DNA from 3 places in the Pseudomonas sp. F-14 TE3623 genome. Region 3 is predicted to be linked to each of the others. Evidence: predicted binding sites of a transcription regulator. Region 3 holds the regulator's gene; each other region holds the start of a gene.
The links. The regulator FliA, encoded in region 3, starts transcription of late flagellar genes. The targets are predictions, from matches to a motif close to CTAAAGTTTNNNNNNNNNNNGCCGNTAA.
Positions count from the first base shown of each region.

Region 1: a site for FliA is predicted at 4,800-4,827, ahead of AB7M29_RS03920 (methyl-accepting chemotaxis protein). Genes of this name have one in related genera too.
Region 2: a site for FliA is predicted at 3,512-3,539, ahead of flgM (flagellar biosynthesis anti-sigma factor FlgM). Genes of this name have one in related genera too.

Region 1 is NZ_JBRJHM010000001.1:841,685-848,036, reverse strand. Features, by position in the region: gene AB7M29_RS03930 (amino acid adenylation domain-containing protein) at 1-2,149, shown strand, start outside; gene AB7M29_RS03925 (SRPBCC family protein) at 2,179-2,646, shown strand; gene AB7M29_RS03920 (methyl-accepting chemotaxis protein) at 2,802-4,682, opposite strand; gene AB7M29_RS03915 (sigma-70 family RNA polymerase sigma factor) at 4,985-5,485, shown strand; gene AB7M29_RS03910 (FecR domain-containing protein) at 5,485-6,352, shown strand, end outside.
Region 2 is NZ_JBRJHM010000001.1:2,385,363-2,391,714, reverse strand. Features, by position in the region: gene flgB (flagellar basal body rod protein FlgB) at 1-386, opposite strand, end outside; gene cheR (protein-glutamate O-methyltransferase CheR) at 760-1,587, opposite strand; gene AB7M29_RS10825 (chemotaxis protein CheV) at 1,634-2,566, opposite strand; gene flgA (flagellar basal body P-ring formation chaperone FlgA) at 2,648-3,409, shown strand; gene flgM (flagellar biosynthesis anti-sigma factor FlgM) at 3,576-3,902, shown strand; gene AB7M29_RS10810 (flagella synthesis protein FlgN) at 3,951-4,418, shown strand; gene AB7M29_RS10805 (flagellar brake protein) at 4,507-5,253, shown strand; gene AB7M29_RS10800 (MFS transporter) at 5,317-6,352, opposite strand, start outside.
Region 3 is NZ_JBRJHM010000001.1:2,543,106-2,549,457, reverse strand. Features, by position in the region: gene AB7M29_RS11590 (protein-glutamate methylesterase/protein-glutamine glutaminase) at 1-203, opposite strand, end outside; gene AB7M29_RS11585 (chemotaxis protein CheA) at 253-2,499, opposite strand; gene AB7M29_RS11580 (protein phosphatase CheZ) at 2,553-3,341, opposite strand; gene AB7M29_RS11575 (chemotaxis response regulator CheY) at 3,372-3,743, opposite strand; gene fliA (RNA polymerase sigma factor FliA) at 3,912-4,652, opposite strand; gene fleN (flagellar synthesis regulator FleN) at 4,649-5,479, opposite strand; gene flhF (flagellar biosynthesis protein FlhF) at 5,596-6,352, opposite strand, start outside.

The DNA.
Region 1 (6,352 bases), 1.7 Mb from region 3:
GCCGCTGGATCAGTTGCAGGTCCTCGATCATGTGATGACCGGTGGCGATGTTTGTGAACCCTACGTGATCGAGCAACTGACCCGCCAAGGCAATCTCTACAACCTCTACGGCCCGACCGAAGCCACGGTGCTGATCACCGCGCGGCAACTACGTACCGGCGACAGCAACCGGACACTCGGCGCACCGATTGCCAACAGTCAGGTGCTGATCCTTGATGAGGACTTTCAACCGGTGGCCGAGCAAACCGTCGGTGAGTTGTACATCGTCGGCCCGGGGGTGTGCCTGGGTTACCTGAATAACCCGCAGCAGACTGCCGAACGCTATCTGAACCTGAGCCTGCCGAACGGCCAGAGCTTGCGCGCCTACCGCTCCGGCGACATGGCCAAGTGGACCCCCGACGGTATCGAGCTGTGTGGACGGCGAGATAATCAGGTGAAGATTCGCGGCTTTCGGGTCGAGCCGGAAGAGATCGAACGCTGCCTGCGCGACAGTCAGCGGTACCGGCAGGTGGCGGTGGTCATCGACCGTCATCGACGAATTCTGGCCTTTCTCGCGCAGCCTCAGGAAGAGCAACCCGGTGCCGCTCGCGAAGCCTTGAAAGTCCACGCGATGCAGTTTCTGCCGGACTACATGCAGCCGACCGCATGGACCGAACTGGCGAGCATGCCGTTCGCCAGCAACGGCAAGGTCGACCGCAAAGCGCTGCTGGAACTGCCTGTCAATGTGACCGAAAACAGCCAACGGCGTTTGCCCGCCAGCGCCGATGAAGCGCTATTGCTGGAGATCTGGGCCGAACTGCTGGAGCTGCCCGCCAGCGATATTTCCACCGACGAAAGTTTCTTCAATCTGGGGGGACACTCGATCCTGCTGTCGCGCATGTTGCTGCGTTTGCGTGAGGAATTCGGCCGTAGCATATCGATCAACCGCTTCATCGAACTGCCGACGATTGCGAAGCTGGCGACCTTGGTGCGCGGCTCCGGGACCGAAGAAGTGCTAAGCGAAAAAGCCCTGGCCGATGCCTTCCGTGAACTGGATGTCGAGCCATTGCCGGTCAGCCGAATGGGCGATGTGCACAAGGTGATCGTCACCGGCGCCAACAGCTTTGTCGGTGTTCATATCGTCGAAGCGCTGCTGGCCTGGGGCGCCAGCGAAGTAGCGTGCCTGGTGCGCGATGGCAGCGGGCAATCGGCGGCGCAACGCTTTGCTCAGGCGTTGCGGGAAAACCGTCTGGAGCATCTGGACCTGAGCCGGGTGCGGGTTTACGCGGCGGACATCACTCGCCCGCAACTGGGGCTCAGCGAAGATGTTTACCAACGACTGGACCGCGAGTTCGGCGCGCTGGTGCACAACGCCGCCAACGTCAATCACGTCCTCGATTACGAGTCGTTGGCGCGGGACAACGTCGAGCCGATTTTCGAGTGCCTGCGTTTGTGTGAAGGGCGCAGCAAGAAGGTCTTCAATTTCATCTCGACGCTCTCGGCGTCCAGCACGATTTCCGACGATGGCCGGGTGCTGGAATTGCCCGCAGCACAGACACCGCCGATCTACATCAAGAACGGCTACAACCTGTCCAAATGGGTCGGCGAGCGGATCCTCGAACGGGCGCGGGAGCGTGGGGTGCGGGTCAATCTTTATCGCCCCGGCAACATCAGTTTCAACAGCCTCACCGGTGTCTGCCAGCCCCACAAGAATCGCTTGATGCTGATGCTCAAGGGCTCGATCCAGCTCGGCAAGGTGCCGGAGTTCGCGCTGAATTTCGACCTGATGCCGGTGGATTTCCTCGCCCGTTTCATCGCCTTCCACGCCAGCCGTTACCAAGCCGAAAAAGCGGTGTTCAACCTGCACAACCCCGAGCCCCTTAGCTGGGATTGCTACGTGGCGTCGTTTCGCGAGGCCGGTCGGGAGTTCGCCATGGTCAGCGTCGCCGACTGGCAGCAGCAACTGGGCCGCGTCGACAGTGATAACGCGCTGTTTGGCGTACTGGGTTTCTACCTCAACGGCTTCGAAGAAGACATCGGCGACATCTCGATGATCGGCCACGACAACGCCCAGGCCGGCGTCCGGCAGATGGGCGCGCACTACCCGGAAAAATCCCCGGCGTTGCTGCGGCGCGGCTGCGACTACCTCAAAGAAATCAACTTCATCTGATTCACCCTAACCCTGCACGGAGCAAAACCATGAATACTCTGCAACCCGATACCCTGATCAAAAATCCTCACGGCTGCCACGTTGTGTCTTCGGTGGAAGTACCGGCCGATGCGGCGCAAGTCTGGACGGTGGTCGGTAACTTTGCCGGCTTCGATCAATTCATTCCGGCGCTGTCGCACATCGAGATGACGGGCGAAGGTGTGTCGTCGCTGCGCAAGAAATTCTTCAAGGACGGCAACCTGGTGGTCGAGCAACTCAACTCCCGGGATGACCAGGCGCTGAACATGACCTGGACGACGATCTACAACACGCTGGGCGTGGCCAATTTGTGGGCGGCGATGAGTGTTGAAACCTTGGGGGCGAGCAAGTCGCGGGCGACCTGGACCATCATCGCCGAACCGGCCCAAGGTGATGCCGAAGCCCTGCCGGGGTTCAAGGATTTTGTTCAGGGGTTTGCCGATGATGCGATGGGGAATGTGTTGAAGCTGTTTGTTTAAGGCTTTGGTTCAGCGGTGACTGATCTACCGCTATCGCGAGCAGGCTCGCTCCCACATGGGATTTTCAGTGATCACAACATTTGTGAACGACTGAGAACCCCTGTGGGAGCGAGCCTGCTCGCGATTGAACGATAACGCGGTAGAACTGACCTCAATCAGATCTTGAAACTATCAACCAACTGCTTCAACCGATTGGCCTGCTGGGACAGCGCATCGCAATCCTTCAATGTTTCATTGAGGTTGGCCACGCTCTGCTGGTTCAGCAGGTTGATCTGGTTGACGTCAACGTTGAGAGTTTCCACCACGGCGGTCTGCTCTTCGGTCGCCGCGGCTACCGACTGGTTCATGCCGTCGATTTCGCCGATGCGCTGGGTCACGCTGACCAGGCGCAGGCCGGCCTGGTTCGCCACTTCAACGCTCTGCTCGCTGGACACCTGACTGGCATTCATCGTGGTCACCGCTTCGCGAGAACCGATCTGCAGCGAGCTGATCATCTTGTGGATCTCTTCCGCCGATTCCTGAGTGCGATGAGCAAGGTTACGCACCTCGTCCGCCACCACCGCAAAACCACGACCGGCCTCACCGGCACGAGCCGCTTCGATGGCCGCGTTGAGCGCCAGCAAGTTGGTCTGCTGGGAGATACCTTTGATCACATCGAGAATGTGACCGATGTTGTCGGTGCTCGCGTTCAGGGTTTCGATCTGCGTGCAGGACAGGCTGATTTTTTGCGACAGCTCAGTCATGGCCAGGATGGTTTTTTCCACCACCTGACGACCGTCATCGGCCTGCTCGCTCGCGCCGCTGGCGTGTTGCGAAGCATCGGCGGCGTTGCGGGCGATTTCCTGGGTAGCAGCGCCCAATTGGTTGATCGCCGCGGCCACGCTGTTGGTGCGGGCGCTTTGTTCGTCGGAGCCAATGATCGAAGCATTGGACGATGCCATCACCCGTTGCGACAGGTCATGCACCTGACGGGTCGCCGAGGAGACTTCGGAAATCGACGCGTGAATCCGCTCCACGAATTGGTTGAAGGAGCCGCCCAACTCGCCGAACTCATCTTTGCTTTCTACGACCAGACGACGGGTCAGGTCGCCCTCACCCTGAGCGATGTCCTGCATCGCTCGACCCATCGTGGTCAGCGGACGCATCAGCACGCTGATCAACAGACTCAGCAGCACTGCAATGGCGGTCACGGCGATGAACATCGCGATCAGCGCCGAGGTGCGGAATTGGCTCAGTGGTGCGTAGGCCTTGGCCTTGTCGATCGACAGACCGACGTACCACTCGGCATTCGGCAAACCACTCACCGGCGTGAACGAGAGGATGCGGTCCTGCTTGTTCAGTTCTACTTCCTGATTGCCTTTCCCGATACGGACACTGGAACCCGGATAGATGTCTTTCAGGTTCTTCATCACTTGGTCCTTGTCCGGGCTGACGATCACCTGACCGTCGGCGCTGACGAGGAACGCGTGACCGATGCCACCGAATTCCACCGAGTTGATGATCTTCACCAGGGTTTCCAGACTCAGGTCGCCGCCGACAACGCCCAACAGTTCGCCTTGCTTCTTCACCGGCATAGCGATGGTCACCACCAACCCGCCGACCGCAGCCATGTAAGGCGGGGTCAGCATGGTCTTGTCGGCGACCACGGCTTGTTTGTACCAAGGGCGCTGACGCGGATCGTAGCCGTCCGGCATCTTCGCGTCAGGGCGCTGGGTGAACACACCATTGGCCTGCCCGACGTAGGTGAACTGGAAGTTGGAAGTGAGGGCGGGTTGATCGACCAGCCCCGGAAAATCGGCATTGGCGCCTTGATGAGCGACGTTCTGCGCGAGGTTTTCCAGGACCAGCACGCGGCCGCTCATCCAGTTCTGCACGCTGCTGGCGGTCAGCTCTCCGGCTTGCTCAACGGAAGACTCGAGGTTCTGTCGGATGGTGTTTCGCTGCAGATAGTCGTTGTACAAAGTGAACAACGCAAAAGCCAACACCACGACGCCTGAAGCGGCCAGCAGAATTTTATGGCTGAACTTGAGATTCATTTCATGGGACTTCTTATGCAAAAAGTGGGGATGCGTTCCGGGTTGCAACATTCCATGTAACAGCGCAGACGGCATTCTGGAGCCGCTCTACTTTGGTGCACGCATGTCTCACCAAGGCTGTCGGCACGAGTGGGAGAAATCTTAGGGATTTGTACGAAACCCGTCAGATACCCGCCGAACGGCATGCTAGAACGCCCGAGTAGCAGTGTTTGCTGACGATTGCTCGAACGGCAGTTGCAAATTTTTCGACCCTTGATGACAATGCGACTAATTATCATTTGTGACGTCGGGCTGTCGCGTTCATGTCTTCACCTGAGTTTGCAGTACAGGCGCTTTACAGCAGTCATCACGGGTGGCTCAACACGTGGCTGCGCGCGCGATTGGGCAATGCGGCCGATGCGGCGGATCTGGCTCAGGATACGTTCGTCCGTCTGCTGCAAAGAACCGAACGCCTGGAGCTCAAGGCCCCCCGCGCCTTTCTGCGAACCATCGCTCGCGGTCTGGTGATCGACCACTGGCGCCGTGAGGAAATCGAGCGCGCGTACCTGGAAACCATTGCCCATTTGCCCGAGGCCGAAACCCCGAGCGCCGAGGCACGGGCATTGGTGCTCGAATTGCTGGAAAGCATCGCCCGCATGCTTGAAGGCCTGAAGCCGAAAGTGCGTCAGGCATTTCTGCTGGCCCAGTGCGAAGGACTTACCCACAAGCAGATCGCAGAACACATGGGATTATCCCTACGCTCAGTGGAACGCTATGTGGCCGACGCGCTATATCACTGTTACGTGCTGCGGTATGAAGCGTGATGCCTGTGGATAACTCAGCGCTGAACCGTCGCGGCGAGTCACATCAGCAGGTGGTTAAACAAGCTATCCATTGGTTACTGCGTCTGCGCAACAACGCGACCAATTCCAGACTGCGCCAGCAGTGCCACGTCTGGCGAGCGGAACACCGTGAGCACGAACTGGCCTGGCAACGGGTGCAGTCCCTGCAAGCCGAGTTGAGCAGTAATCTGCGCGCGGTGCCCGGCGCCCAAGTCGCTTTCAACACTTTGGAAAACAGCGCACAGGGATTGGGGCGGCGTCAGGCATTGAAGCTGCTATCGGGCGCATTGCTAATGGGTTCAGCGGCGTGGTTGGGCAAGGATACGATCGGCTGGCAGCAGTGGACCGCCGACTTCGCCACCGCCACGGGCGAGCGACGCGGTTTCCAGTTACCGGATGGCACGCGCCTGGAACTCAACACCGCCAGCGCGGTGGATCTGGACTACACCGCGCAGCAGCGCTTGATCAAACTGACTCGCGGCGAAATCATCGTGACGTGCGGTGGGGCAAGTGAAGGGGTTTCGTTTGATCGACCGTTGCGGGTGCAAAGCCGTCATGGCGTGTTCGAAAGTGTGGCGGCGCGCTTCATCGTTCGTCAGGACACCGACTGCACGCGGCTGAGCGTCACCAGCGGCACGGTCGCGATCCATTCGCCACGGGCGGCTGATGGCCTGCCGATTCAGGTGCAGGCCGGGCAGAGTTATCTGATCGATCGCAGTCGCGCGCAGTTGGCACCGCCTCAAAACATGGATGCCGGCGCCTGGGTGGACGGCCTGATCGTCACCCGAAACATGCGCCTCGGGGATTTCATTAATGAAGTCGGGCGTTACCGGCCCGGTTACCTGACCT
Region 2 (6,352 bases), 160 kb from region 3:
ACCAGCCCTTTGAATTTACTGTTGAGCAGGGTGAAGCTGGCCTGGAAGTTGACCGCGTTTTGCGCGTAGTTCGACTGTTCCAGTTGGGCGTCCACAGTGTTTTGGTCGATCGACGGTTGCATCGGCGTGCGATACATCAGCGACTCGTCGCCATTGCCCATGCCTTCAGCTTCGATGTGACGGCTGTTGGTCATGTTCAAGGCGAACTTGCCGTTTTTGGTCTTCTCGTTCTGCTCGGCGAGCACTTTCGAGAAGTCCAGATCCCGAGCCTTGTAGTTCGGGGTGTCGGCGTTGGCGATGTTGTTGGCCAGGACTTCGGCACGCTGAGCGCGGAAGCCCAGGGCTTGTTCGTGGATACCGAGCGCTTTATCGAAGCTGATGCTCATGTCGGGAAACCTTCGGGTGACCTGATTTTCGTACGATGGATATAGCAAGCGGCGTGCCAATTCAAAAAAGCCCGTAAACCGGGGCTTTGCGCGCGGTGGCAAGACGGCAATGCCAGAAAAGCGGCAACCGGTTTCCGTCGCCTGCCGCTTTTCTGCCGCTTATCACGATCGAAAGAACATCATTTCCCTCTGTGGGAGCGGGCTTGCTCGCGAAGGCGTCGTGTCAGTCGACATTTGCTTTGACTGGCATACCGCATTCGCGAGCAAGCCCGCTCCCACATTGGATTGTTGTAGGTTCAGGGAAATCATCAGGCATAAAAAAACGGGAGCCCCCCCTAAGGACTCCCGTTTTTTTATGCTTGCCGCTTTTGAATCACTTCGCCTTGTAAATGATCCCCGGGCTGCACTGGACCATCTGGTAATGATCCGGCAAACCGTTCAGCGCTTCGGACGCACCAAGGAACAGATAACCGCCCGGCTTCAGCGTGCTGTGAATGCGCAACAGGATGTCTTTCTTCACCTCGGCGGAGAAGTAGATCAGCACGTTGCGGCAGAACACGATGTCGAACTTGCCCAGGCTCGCGTAGCTGTCCAGCAGGTTGAACGAGCGAAACTCCACCCGGCTCTTGATCGGCGCCTTGATGGCCCAGCGTCCCGGCCCTTTCGGGTCGAAGTAACGCTGAAGGCGCTCGGGCGACAGACCGCGACCGATGGCCAGGCTGTCGTACTCGCCGGTCTTGCAGTTGGTCAGCATAGTGCCGGACAGGTCCGTGGCAACAATCTGCACGCCCATTTTCAACTGGCCCATGTTGACCCGCTCGAATTCATCGATGGACATCGACAGCGAATAGGGTTCCTGGCCCGACGAACACGCTGCCGACCAGATCCGCAGGCGCTGGCCGGGGGCTGCCTTGATCGCTTCGGGCAATACCTTGTTCTTCAAGACTTCAAACGGATAGGTGTCACGAAACCACAGGGTTTCGTTGGTGGTCATGGCATCCACTACCATCTCGCGCAAACCGCTGCGTGGCTGGGTCTGGATGCGCTGAACCAGCTCACCCAATGATTTGATGCCCTGCTGTTCCATCAGTTTGTTGAGACGGCTCGAGACCAGGTATTGCTTGTTTTCACCGAGCAAAATGCCACAGGCTTTTTCCAGGAATACCCGGAACTGTTCGAAATCCAAATTACCCGTAGACAAAGATGCCGCCTCTTAAATCGTGTTGACCGCCAGGGGCAAAAGGCCCCTAGCTGTTATCTGCTGCTTTGATCCGGTCGACTACCCGGGATGCCAGGTCATCAGGACGGAATTTGGCCAGGAAGTCATCGGCACCGACCTTCTTGACCATCGCCTGATTGAATACACCCGACAACGAAGTATGCAGGATGATATGCAGCTTTTGCATGCGCGGGTCGTTGCGGATTTCGGCCGTCAGGGTGTACCCGTCCATCTCCGGCATCTCGATGTCGGAGATCATCATCAGGAACTCGTCTTCCGGCTTCTTGCCCTCGTCGACCAGCTTGCGCAGGTAATCCAGCGCTTGCCGACCGTCGTTCAACGCCACCACTTCGACTCCGACCGTTTGCAGGCAACGGCTCACCTGCTTGCGCGCCACCGATGAGTCATCGACCGTCAGCACCCGCAAGGACAACGCCTTGTGCTGAGTCTCGACATCCACCACGCCCGACGAAATCGCTTCCGGCGTCGGCGCCACTTCCGCCAGCACCTTTTCGACGTCGATGATTTCAACTAGCTGATTGTCGACCCGAGTCACCGCCGTCAGGTAGTGATCGCGCCCGGTGCCCTTGGGTGGCGGATGAATCTCCTCCCAGTTCATGTTGACGATGCGCTCCACCGACCGAACCAGGAAACCCTGGGTCTTGGTGTTGTACTCCGTGATGATCACGAAGGGATTGCTTTGATCTTTCAGCGCTCCGGAACCGGTCGCCATCGCCAGATCCAGAATCGGAATGGTCGCCCCCCGAATATTCGCCACACCGCACACGACAGGACTGGACTTGGGCATCAGGGTCAGCTTGGGGCATTGCAGCACCTCGCGAACCTTGAACACGTTGATCCCATACAGCTGCTGGCCGTCAAGACGGAACAACAACAGCTCAAGGCGATTCTGCCCTACCAGTTGCGTGCGCTGGTTCACCGAATCCATTACACCAGCCATGCCCAGACTCCTACACCAACGCTAAGTGTGTTGCGACGCACATTCATCACTAAACGGCACGGCGCTTGCTTTTTAACTCTTATGAACACAGAACCGACATTTTTCCGACACCTGACACTAACCTGTCGCAGATTGCTCTGCGCAATGTCGGCCGCTTGCCTGTTCAACGCTGGCAGCCCTGCCCTTGCTGACGCGGTTACCTTGCCTGACATGCTTATCGGCGTCACTCAGGGCTTTCTTGAATTCACCGTAGAAGACTATCTGGCGACGAGTCAAACGCAAGGACGCTATGAGATCGAGGTCAACCAACTCGATCCGCGCCTGCGCATGCCCATGTGCGACAAGGAATTGACAGCCACCCTTGAGAGCCCGGCGAGGCCTCTGGGCCGGGTCACGGTCAAGGTTCGCTGCGAGGGCGCTTCCCCTTGGACAGTCTTCGTACCCGCTCAAGTACGGCTGTTTCGCGACATCGTGACCACCACCCGTCCGCTCAAACGAACAGGGATTATCGAACCGCAGGACGTGACCCTGCGCGAGCGCGATATCAGCTTGATAAATCAGGGTTTTCTGACCTCCGTCGATCAGGCGATCGGACAAAAACTTACCCGACCAATGGTCGCCGATCAGGTCATTACCCTGGTGCACCTCGAACAGGCGGAAGTGATTCGCAAGGGCGATCAGGTGGTGATTACCGCCCGCAGTGGTACGCTCAGTGTACGTATGCCGGGTGAAGCGCTGTCCAACGGCGGCATGAGCGAACAGATTCGCGTGAAAAACCTTAACTCCCAGCGGGTCATCAAGGCGCAAGTTACCGCGCCCGGCCAGGTGGAAGTGGCCATGTAAGGATCTCTGTTCGTGAAAAAATGGCGCGCTACTCGCCTGTTCCCTAAACTGTGCCGCATGCAGGACACGCGCTGGCGCATGCAAGCTCATTGATAAATGGGCCTAAAGTTTTCCGGGGGAGAGCCGAAAACATGGCAAGCGTCCAAATACCCAGAGGTTTTTTGTCATGGTCATCGATTTCAGTCGTTTAAACAGCTCCTCGTCACTTACGGGCAGTACACGTACCAGCGCTGCGAAGGAAACCGCCGAAGCCGGCCAATCCGCGCCGCTGAATACCCCGGCCGAACAGGCTGGTACCACCAAAAGCGGGGAGTCGGTACACCTCAGCAATGAGGCTCAGCAGTTGCAGAAGGTCACTGACAAGCTGCGCGATCAGCCTGCCGTCGACAAAGCCCGCGTGGCCGAGTTGAAAGCAGCGATTGCCGATGGCAGCTATAAAGTCGACAGCAACCGTGTAGCCAGCAAACTGCTCAACTTCGAAGCCCAGCGCTAGGCCACGGCCCGCGCCAGGCTTTTGGACGCTTAAAACCCAAGGCCAGCCATGCACGACACTAATTTACTGCAACTGATCATCGACGACTTTGCCCCGGCGCAACACCTGCTGGAGCTGCTGCAAACCGAGTCCCTCGCGCTGCACGGTCGCGACATGCCACTGCTTGAAGAGATTCTGGCGCAGAAACAGGCATTGATCATTTTGCTTGAGCAGCATGGCCGCAAGCGCAGTGAAATCCTCGCCAGCCTCAACCTGCCGCCCAATCGTCAGGGCCTGGAGCAACTTGCCAGCCATTCGAGCATTGGCGACCAGTTGCTAGCACAGAGCGACGTGCTGACCGACCTCCTGGCCCAGTGCCAGGCCGCCAACGTGAATAATGGCCAGTCGATTCTGGTGCAGCAGGCCGCCACGGCCAACCAGCTGAAAATCCTCACCGGCGGCGAGCCACCAGCGCTCTATGATGCCCGCGGTTCAACCTCCAAACTCGCAAAACCACGCCCGCTCAGTCAGGCTTGAGCCTTTCAATGAGCACGCTCTATCAAGACGCGAAACATGCTGGCAGAATGCTAGCCAGTAGTCATATTTGTCTGGAGATTGATGCCCCGTGTTCAATGCCTTAAACGCGGAAGATGCTCCGCAGCCACCCAAGGTGCTCACCACGCCCCTGGAAATCTCCGGCAATCTGCGTCAGCTGCAAGACAGCCATGACCCGCTGATCATCACGTTCCATGAGCGCAGCCAGCGCTTCCAGAGTTATCTGGTGGACATCGACCGTGACAGCAACATGATCGCCCTGGACGAAATGATCCCGCGCGACGGCGAACGCTTTTTGTTGGCCGGCGAGCCGTTCAAGGTCGAAGGCTTTCACGACGGTGTACGCATCGCCTGGGAAAGCAATGGCCCGCTGACCATCGACGAATCCGGCGATGGCCGTTGCTACCGTGGCGCGCTGCCCGATGAGGTGGTTTACCACCAGCGCCGCAATGCTTTCCGCGCTGCGTTGAAGCTGGCGCAATTGGTCAATGTCGATCTGGGGGGTGACAAACTCAAGTCGCCCGTCAGCGGCAAACTGCTAGACATCTCAGCCACCGGCTGCAAGTTACGCTTCGAGGGCGACATCACCGCCAGCCTGCAACTGGGCCAGGTCTACGACCGCTTCGTCGCCGCCCTGCCCTTCGGCAGCATGACGGCACCGGTCGAACTGCGTTACCTGCACTTCGAAGAGAAGATCAACACCACCTTCGCCGGCGTGCGTTTTCACAACATGAGCGGCCTGGTGCAGCGGCAGGTCGAGCGGTTCGTCTATCAGCTTCAGCGCGAAGCGCGGCGCTTCGATAAAGACGATTTCTGATTCGCCGCCCCTATAAAAAACGGGCAGTCCCTTGCGGTGACTGCCCGTTTTTTTATGCCTTGATCAAGGCCTCGCTTCGGTAAAGCTTTGCTCGCGCCCCGTGTCAGGGTCTTCTGATTCCGAGTCTGTTTCTGTTTCAACTTCTGATTCGGGCTCGGCATCCGGATTGAAATCAGCTTCCGGGTTGACCGGGTTCTGCATCTGATCCTGCACCACCTGCTCATCGACTCGCGGGTCAAGGCAAGCGACCAGTGGCGAACTCGACATACTGTCCGGCATGGCCACGTGATGCAGCGGAGCATCGTCTACCTGATGCAGGTTGGTGACCGCTTTCGGGCGGATTCGCCACACCAGCACCAGGGCGAAGAAGCTGAAGAAGGCATAGAGCATCTGACTGCCGAACAGCTTCATCAGCACCCCGGCCACCAGCGGCCCGATACTCGCGCCGACACCGTAGGTCACCAGTAGCATCGCCGTCAGCGACACCCGGCGATCACCCTCGACGTGGTCGTTGGAGAACGCCACCGCCAACGGGTACAGGCAGAACTGCACCAACGAACAGAAAAACCCGGCGATGAATAGCACCTCCAGCGGCACCTGCCGCATGATCGCCAGCGGCAATGCAGCCAGCGCCAGGCTAAACGCGAAGCAGCGGATCAACAGCGCCCGGTCATAGCGATCCGACAGCCAACCCAACGGCCACTGCACCACTAAGCCTGCAAAAATGCAGCTACCCATGAACAGACCGACCTGTTCGGTGGACAGCCCTTGCTGCGAGGCATACAGCGGCGCCAGACCGTAGAACGAACCGACGATCAAACCCGACCCCAACACCGTACTCAACGACTGCGGCACGCGCTTGATGAAGAACCGTGGCTCCATCGGCGCCGGGTGCAAAGGCGCCGGGTGAATCCGCCGCGTCAAGGCCACCGGCACCAGGCACAGGGCGAAGCACAGGGCAACCAGCATCAGCAGTTCCAGACCCAGGCCCGGGTGCATGACCAGAATCAGTTGACCCAGCACCAACCCCAAGTACGAGGCGATCATGTAACCGCTGAACACCACGCCACGCTGCTTGGCTTCTGCCTGCTCATTGAGC
Region 3 (6,352 bases):
CGCACTGCCGTGATGCCATCCATCATCGGCATCTCGTAGTCCATGGTGATCACGTCTGGCTTGAGGGCCAGAGCCTGATCGATCGCCTCTTTTCCGTTGGTCGCCGTACCGACGACCTGGATATTCGAATCCGCTGAAAGAATTTCCGAGACGCGGCGGCGGAAAAACCCCGAATCGTCCACCACCAGGACTTTGACTGCCATAAACACTCCGTTAGACGGGGCGAGGCTCAGTCGCCCCGCTCCCCCAGAATCAAATACGCCGTGCGGCGTAACGCTTGAGCATGCTCGGAACATCGAGAATCAGCGCAATGCGGCCGTCACCGGTGATGGTGGCGCCGGACATGCCGGGGGTTCCCTGGAGCATTTTGCCCAATGGCTTGATGACCACTTCTTCCTGGCCCACGAGTTGATCGACGACGAAGCCGATCCGCTGAGTGCCCACCGAAAGGATCACCACATGGCCTTCGCGCTGCTCTTCGTGAGCGGCGGAACTGACCAGCCAGCGCTTGAGGTAGAACAGAGGCAGCGCCTTGTCCCGCACGATCACCACTTCCTGGCCGTCCACCACGTTGGTGCGCGACAGGTCGAGGTGGAAGATCTCGTTGACGTTCACCAGCGGGAACGCGAACGCCTGGTTGCCGAGCATGACCATCAGCGTCGGCATGATCGCCAGGGTCAACGGGACCTTGATGACGATCTTCGAGCCCTTGCCCTTGGTCGAGTAGATATTGATGGTGCCGTTGAGCTGGGCGATTTTGGTTTTCACCACGTCCATGCCCACGCCGCGCCCGGAGACGTCGGAGATTTCGGTCTTGGTCGAGAAGCCCGGAGCGAAAATCAGGTTGAAGCAATCGGTCTCGCTGAGACGGTCCGCCGCATCCTTGTCCATCAGGCCTTTCTTCACGGCGATACCGCGCAGAACATCAGCGTCCATGCCTTTGCCGTCATCGGAGATGGACAACAGGATGTGGTCGCCTTCCTGTTCAGCGGACAGGATCACTTTGCCGCTGCGAGGTTTACCCATCGCTTCGCGCTCGGCCGGCTCTTCGATACCGTGGTCGACCGAGTTACGCACCAAGTGGACCAGCGGGTCGGCCAGGGCCTCGACGAGGTTCTTGTCGAGGTCGGTTTCTTCGCCGACCAGCTCCAGGTTGATCTCTTTCTTGAGCTGGCGAGCCAGGTCGCGAACCAGACGCGGGAAGCGCCCGAAAACTTTCTTGATCGGTTGCATCCGGGTCTTCATGACCGCGGTTTGCAGGTCGGCCGTGACCACGTCGAGGTTCGACACGGCCTTGGACATGGCTTCGTCGCCGCTGTTGAGGCCCAGACGGACCAGGCGGTTACGCACCAGTACCAACTCGCCGACCATGTTCATGATTTCGTCGAGACGCGCGGTATCGACCCGCACCGTGGTCTCGGCTTCGCTGGCCGGTTTTTCCGGTGGCGGCGCAGCCGGGGCACGGGCAGGAGCCGGTGCAGCAGCCGCAGCAGGCTTGGGCGCTTGGGCTTGTGGTTCAGGTGCTTTGGCAACAGGTGCCGGCGCCGCAGCCTTGACGACTGGGGTTGCTACCGCGGAAGCAACAGAACCGGTGCCCACTTCAGTGAACTTGCCCTTGCCATGCAATTCGTCGAGCAGCGATTCGAACTCATGATCCGAGATCAGATCGCTGCCGGCCGCTTTAGCAGTTGGCGCAGCCGGGGCCGGGGCCGAAGCAATCGCCGACTCCAGCGCATCGACCGCAAAGTTGCCTTTGCCGTGCAGCTGATCGAGCAGTGCTTCGAACTCGTCGTCGGTGATGTCGGAGCTGTCGCCTGCCGCTTTCGGGGCAGCCGGTGCGGCGGGCGCCGCGACCACTGCATCGGGGGCGAACTGGCCTTTGCCGTGCAGTTGATCGAGCAACGACTCGAACTCGGCATCGGTGATTTCGTCGCTAGCCGCCGCATCGGCGGCAGGCGGCGAAGCAACCACGGGAGCCTCGGCCTGAGCCTTGACGGCATTCAGCGAGTCCAGCAGCTGTTCGAATTCGTTATCGGTGATGTCACCTGATTCGCTTTCGGCGGCAGGTGCCTGCACCACTTCAGCGACAGGTGCCGCTTCATCGGCGGTTTGCGGCTCGGCCAAACGGGCCAACGCTGCAAGCAATTCAGGCGTGGCAGCCGTGATCGGGCTGCGTTCGCGGACTTCGCTGAACATGCCGTTCACCGCGTCCAGTGCCTCGAGAACCACGTCCATCAGTTCCGAGTCGACGCGTCGTTCACCCTTGCGCAGAATGTCGAACACGTTCTCGGCGATGTGACAGCACTCCACCAGCTCGTTGAGCTGGAGGAAGCCGGCGCCCCCTTTTACAGTGTGAAAACCGCGAAAAATTGCATTGAGCAAATCCGCATCATCCGGTCGGCTTTCAAGCTCGACCAGCTGTTCGGACAGTTGCTCTAGAATCTCGCCGGCCTCAACCAGGAAATCCTGAAGGATCTCTTCATCGGCGCCGAAGCTCATTAAGGGGGTGCTCCTGAGGTCTAAAAACCTAAAAAACCTAAAATACTAAAACTCTAAAATCCTAGGCTGGATAACAAATCGTCCACATCGTCCTGACCGGACACAACGTCTTCTCTTTTATCGGCATGAATCTGCGGACCTTCACCCTGAGAGAGATGTTTTTGCGGATCTTTTTCAGCAAGCATCGCTTCACGGTCATGTTCGATACCCGCAAAGCGGTCGACCTGACTGGCCATGAGCACGAGCTTGAGCAGGTTGCTTTCAACGTCGGTGACCAATTGGGTCACGCGCTTGATCACCTGACCGGTGAGGTCCTGGTAATCCTGGGCCAGCAGAATGTCGTTGAGGTTGCTCGACACGACGCGGTTGTCTTCGCTGCTGCGTGTCAGGAAACCGTCAACCCGCCGGGCCAGTTCGCGGAACTCTTCAGCCCCGACTTCGCGGCGCATGAACCGACCCCAATCCGTGCTCAGCGCCTGAGCTTCGTCGCTCAGGCTGTTGATCAGCGGCGTGGCGTTTTCCACCAGGTCCATGGTGCGGTTGGCCGCGGCCTCGGTCAGCTTGACCACATAACCCAGGCGCTCGGTGGCATCCGTAATCTGAGACACTTCCTCGGCTTGCGGCATGTGCGGGTCAATCTGAAAATTGACGATCGCGCTATGCAGCTCGCGAGTGAGCTTGCCCACTTCCTGGTACAGGCCGCGGTCACGGGTCTGGTTGAGCTCATGGATCAGTTGCACAGCGTCGCCGAACCTGCCTTTTTCAAGGCTTTCGACCAGTTCGACCGCGTGTTTTTTCAGGGTCGACTCAAAATCGCCCTGTGAAGATTCGTTATGCTCCATAGCTCCCCCGTGACGGACTGGCTTTGCACATCAACCGATGCGTTCGAAGATCTTTTCAATCTTGTCTTTCAACGCTTGAGCCGTGAATGGCTTGACCACATAGCCGTTCACACCCGCCTGAGCGGCTTCGATGATTTGCTCGCGCTTGGCTTCGGCCGTGACCATCAACACCGGCAGGTGTTTGAGTTTTTCATCGGCACGCACGTGGCGCAGCAGATCAATACCGGTCATGCCGGGCATGTTCCAGTCCGTTACCAGAAAGTCGATGCTCCCGCTGTTGAGGACCGGAATCGCGGTAATACCGTCATCCGCCTCGACCGTGTTGGTGAACCCAAGGTCACGCAACAGGTTTTTTATGATCCGCCGCATCGTTGAGAAGTCATCAACGATGAGGATTTTCATATTCTTGTCCAATTCGACCTCCAAGCAGTCTTAAAACGCGCGCAGCACCTGAACGCGCCGTTCAATCAATTCGGCGTAACACTCAACAGTTGTATGGATTACAACGGGCCGTGACGGGTGCAGCAAAATGCCGTACCAACCTCGTTCGCAGTGTCCCCACACTGCCTGTCAGCGCGCTCGCCACTCCCCCAAACGCCCCCGCAAACGGGCCGCGCACTGGCTGTGTAACTGGCTGACCCGCGATTCGCTGACCCCCAGGACCTCACCGATTTCCTTGAGATTCAACTCTTCGTCGTAGTACAGCGCCAACACCAGTCGCTCACGCTCCGGCAAATTGGCAATCGCGTCCGCCAGCGCCGCCTGGAAGCGTTCATCTTCCAGATCGCGTGACGGCTCGAGATGAGCACTGGCGCCATCCTCGTGCAGCCCTTCGTGTTCGCCGTCCTGCAACAGATCGTCGAAACTGAATAACCGGCTGCCCAGGGTGTCGTTCAAAATCCCGTAATAATCGTCGAGACTCAATTGGAGTTCGGCCGCAACTTCGTGATCTTTAGCGTCACGGCCGGTTTTAGCTTCAATCGAGCGAATCGCGTCGCTGACCATGCGGGTATTGCGGTGAACCGAACGTGGCGCCCAGTCCCCCTTGCGCACTTCATCGAGCATCGCGCCGCGGATTCGAATGCCCGCGTACGTCTCGAAACTCGCGCCTTTGCTGGCGTCGTATTTGGTTGATACTTCAAGCAGGCCGATCATCCCGGCCTGGATCAAGTCTTCGACCTGGACACTGGCCGGCAAACGCGCCAGCAAGTGGTAGGCAATGCGTTTGACCAGTGGCGCGTAACGCTCGATCAGCTCGTACTGCGCGTCACGTGCCGACTTCTTGTAGAGGTTGTAGCCACTGGCTGTCATAGGACGGGTCCTGCCGTTTGTTGCACGAGGCGCTCGACGAAAAACTCCAGATGCCCGCGAGGGTTGGCCGGCAGTGGCCAGGTATCGACCTTCTGCGCAATGGCCTTGAACGCCAGGGCGCACTTGGAGCGCGGGAAGGCTTCGTAGACGGCACGCTGCTTCTGCACGGCCTTGCGCACGCTTTCGTCGTAAGGCACCGCACCGACGTATTGCAAGGCGACGTCGAGGAAACGATCCGTGACCTTGGTCAACTTGGCGAACAGGTTGCGGCCTTCCTGCGGGCTCTGCGCCATGTTGGCCAGGACGCGGAAACGATTCATGCCGTAGTCGCGGTTAAGCAGTTTGATCAGCGCGTAGGCGTCAGTGATGGAGGTCGGCTCGTCGCACACCACCAGCAAGACTTCTTGCGCTGCGCGGACGAAACTGACTACCGAATCTCCAATGCCCGCAGCGGTGTCGATCACCAATACGTCGAGGTTGTCGCCGATGTCGCTGAAGGCCTGGATCAGGCCGGCATGCTGGGCCGGGCTCAGATGAACCATGCTCTGGGTGCCGGACGCAGCCGGGACGATGCGGATCCCGCCAGGCCCCTGCAACAGCACGTCACGCAGCTCACAGCGGCCTTCGATCACGTCGGCCAGGGTACGTTTGGGTGTCAGCCCCAGCAGGACGTCGACGTTCGCCAGCCCCAGATCGGCATCCAGCAGCATGACGCGCCGGCCGAGCTCAGCTAGAGCCAGGGACAAGTTCACTGACACGTTAGTCTTCCCGACGCCACCTTTGCCGCCGGTCACCGCGATCACCTGTACGGGATGCATGCTGCCCATGTTATTTCTTTACCTTGTCTTACTTAGACGGAGGCCACATTACTGGCTGCGCGTTCACAAACTGAACAATGCATGGCAGACCATCGATGTAGGTACAAAAACTGTTCATTAATACCTCAGCCAACCCGCTTGGTCGGACTGTGGTAAAGGTCAGCGAACATGTCAGCCATGGCTTCTTCGCTGGGTTCTTCCTGCATTTGCACGCTAACGGCGCGACTGACCAACTGATGACGACGCGGCAGATGCAAATCATCCGGGATCCGCGGGCCATCGGTCAGGTAAGCCACCGGCAGTTCATGACTGATGGCCAGGCTCAACACCTCGCCCAAGCTTGCCGTTTCATCCAGTTTAGTCAGGATGCAGCCGGCAAGGCCGCAACGTTTGTAACTGTGATAAGCAGCGGTTAGAACCTGTTTCTGGCTAGTGGTTGCCAAGACCAGATAATTTTTTGATTTGATGCCGCGTCCGGCCAGGCTTTCGAGCTGCATGCGCAGTGCCGGATCGCTGGCCTGCAGGCCGGCGGTATCGATCAGCACCACGCGTTTGCGCAGCAAAGGCTCCAGCGCCTGCACCAGCGATTGGCCCGGGTCGACATGAGTCACTGACACATTGAGGATGCGGCCCAGAGTCTTGAGCTGTTCCTGAGCACCAATGCGGTAGCTGTCCATGCTCACCAGCGCGATGTTTTGCGCGCCGTACTTGAGCACATAACGCGCGGCGAGTTTGGCCAGCGTGGTGGTCTTGCCCATACCGGCTGGGCCGACCATGGCAATCACACCGCCCTCTTCCAATGGCTCGACTTCCGGGGTGGCAATCATCCGTGCCAGGTGCGCGAGCAACATGCGCCAGGCCTGACGGGGTTCTTCAATATCG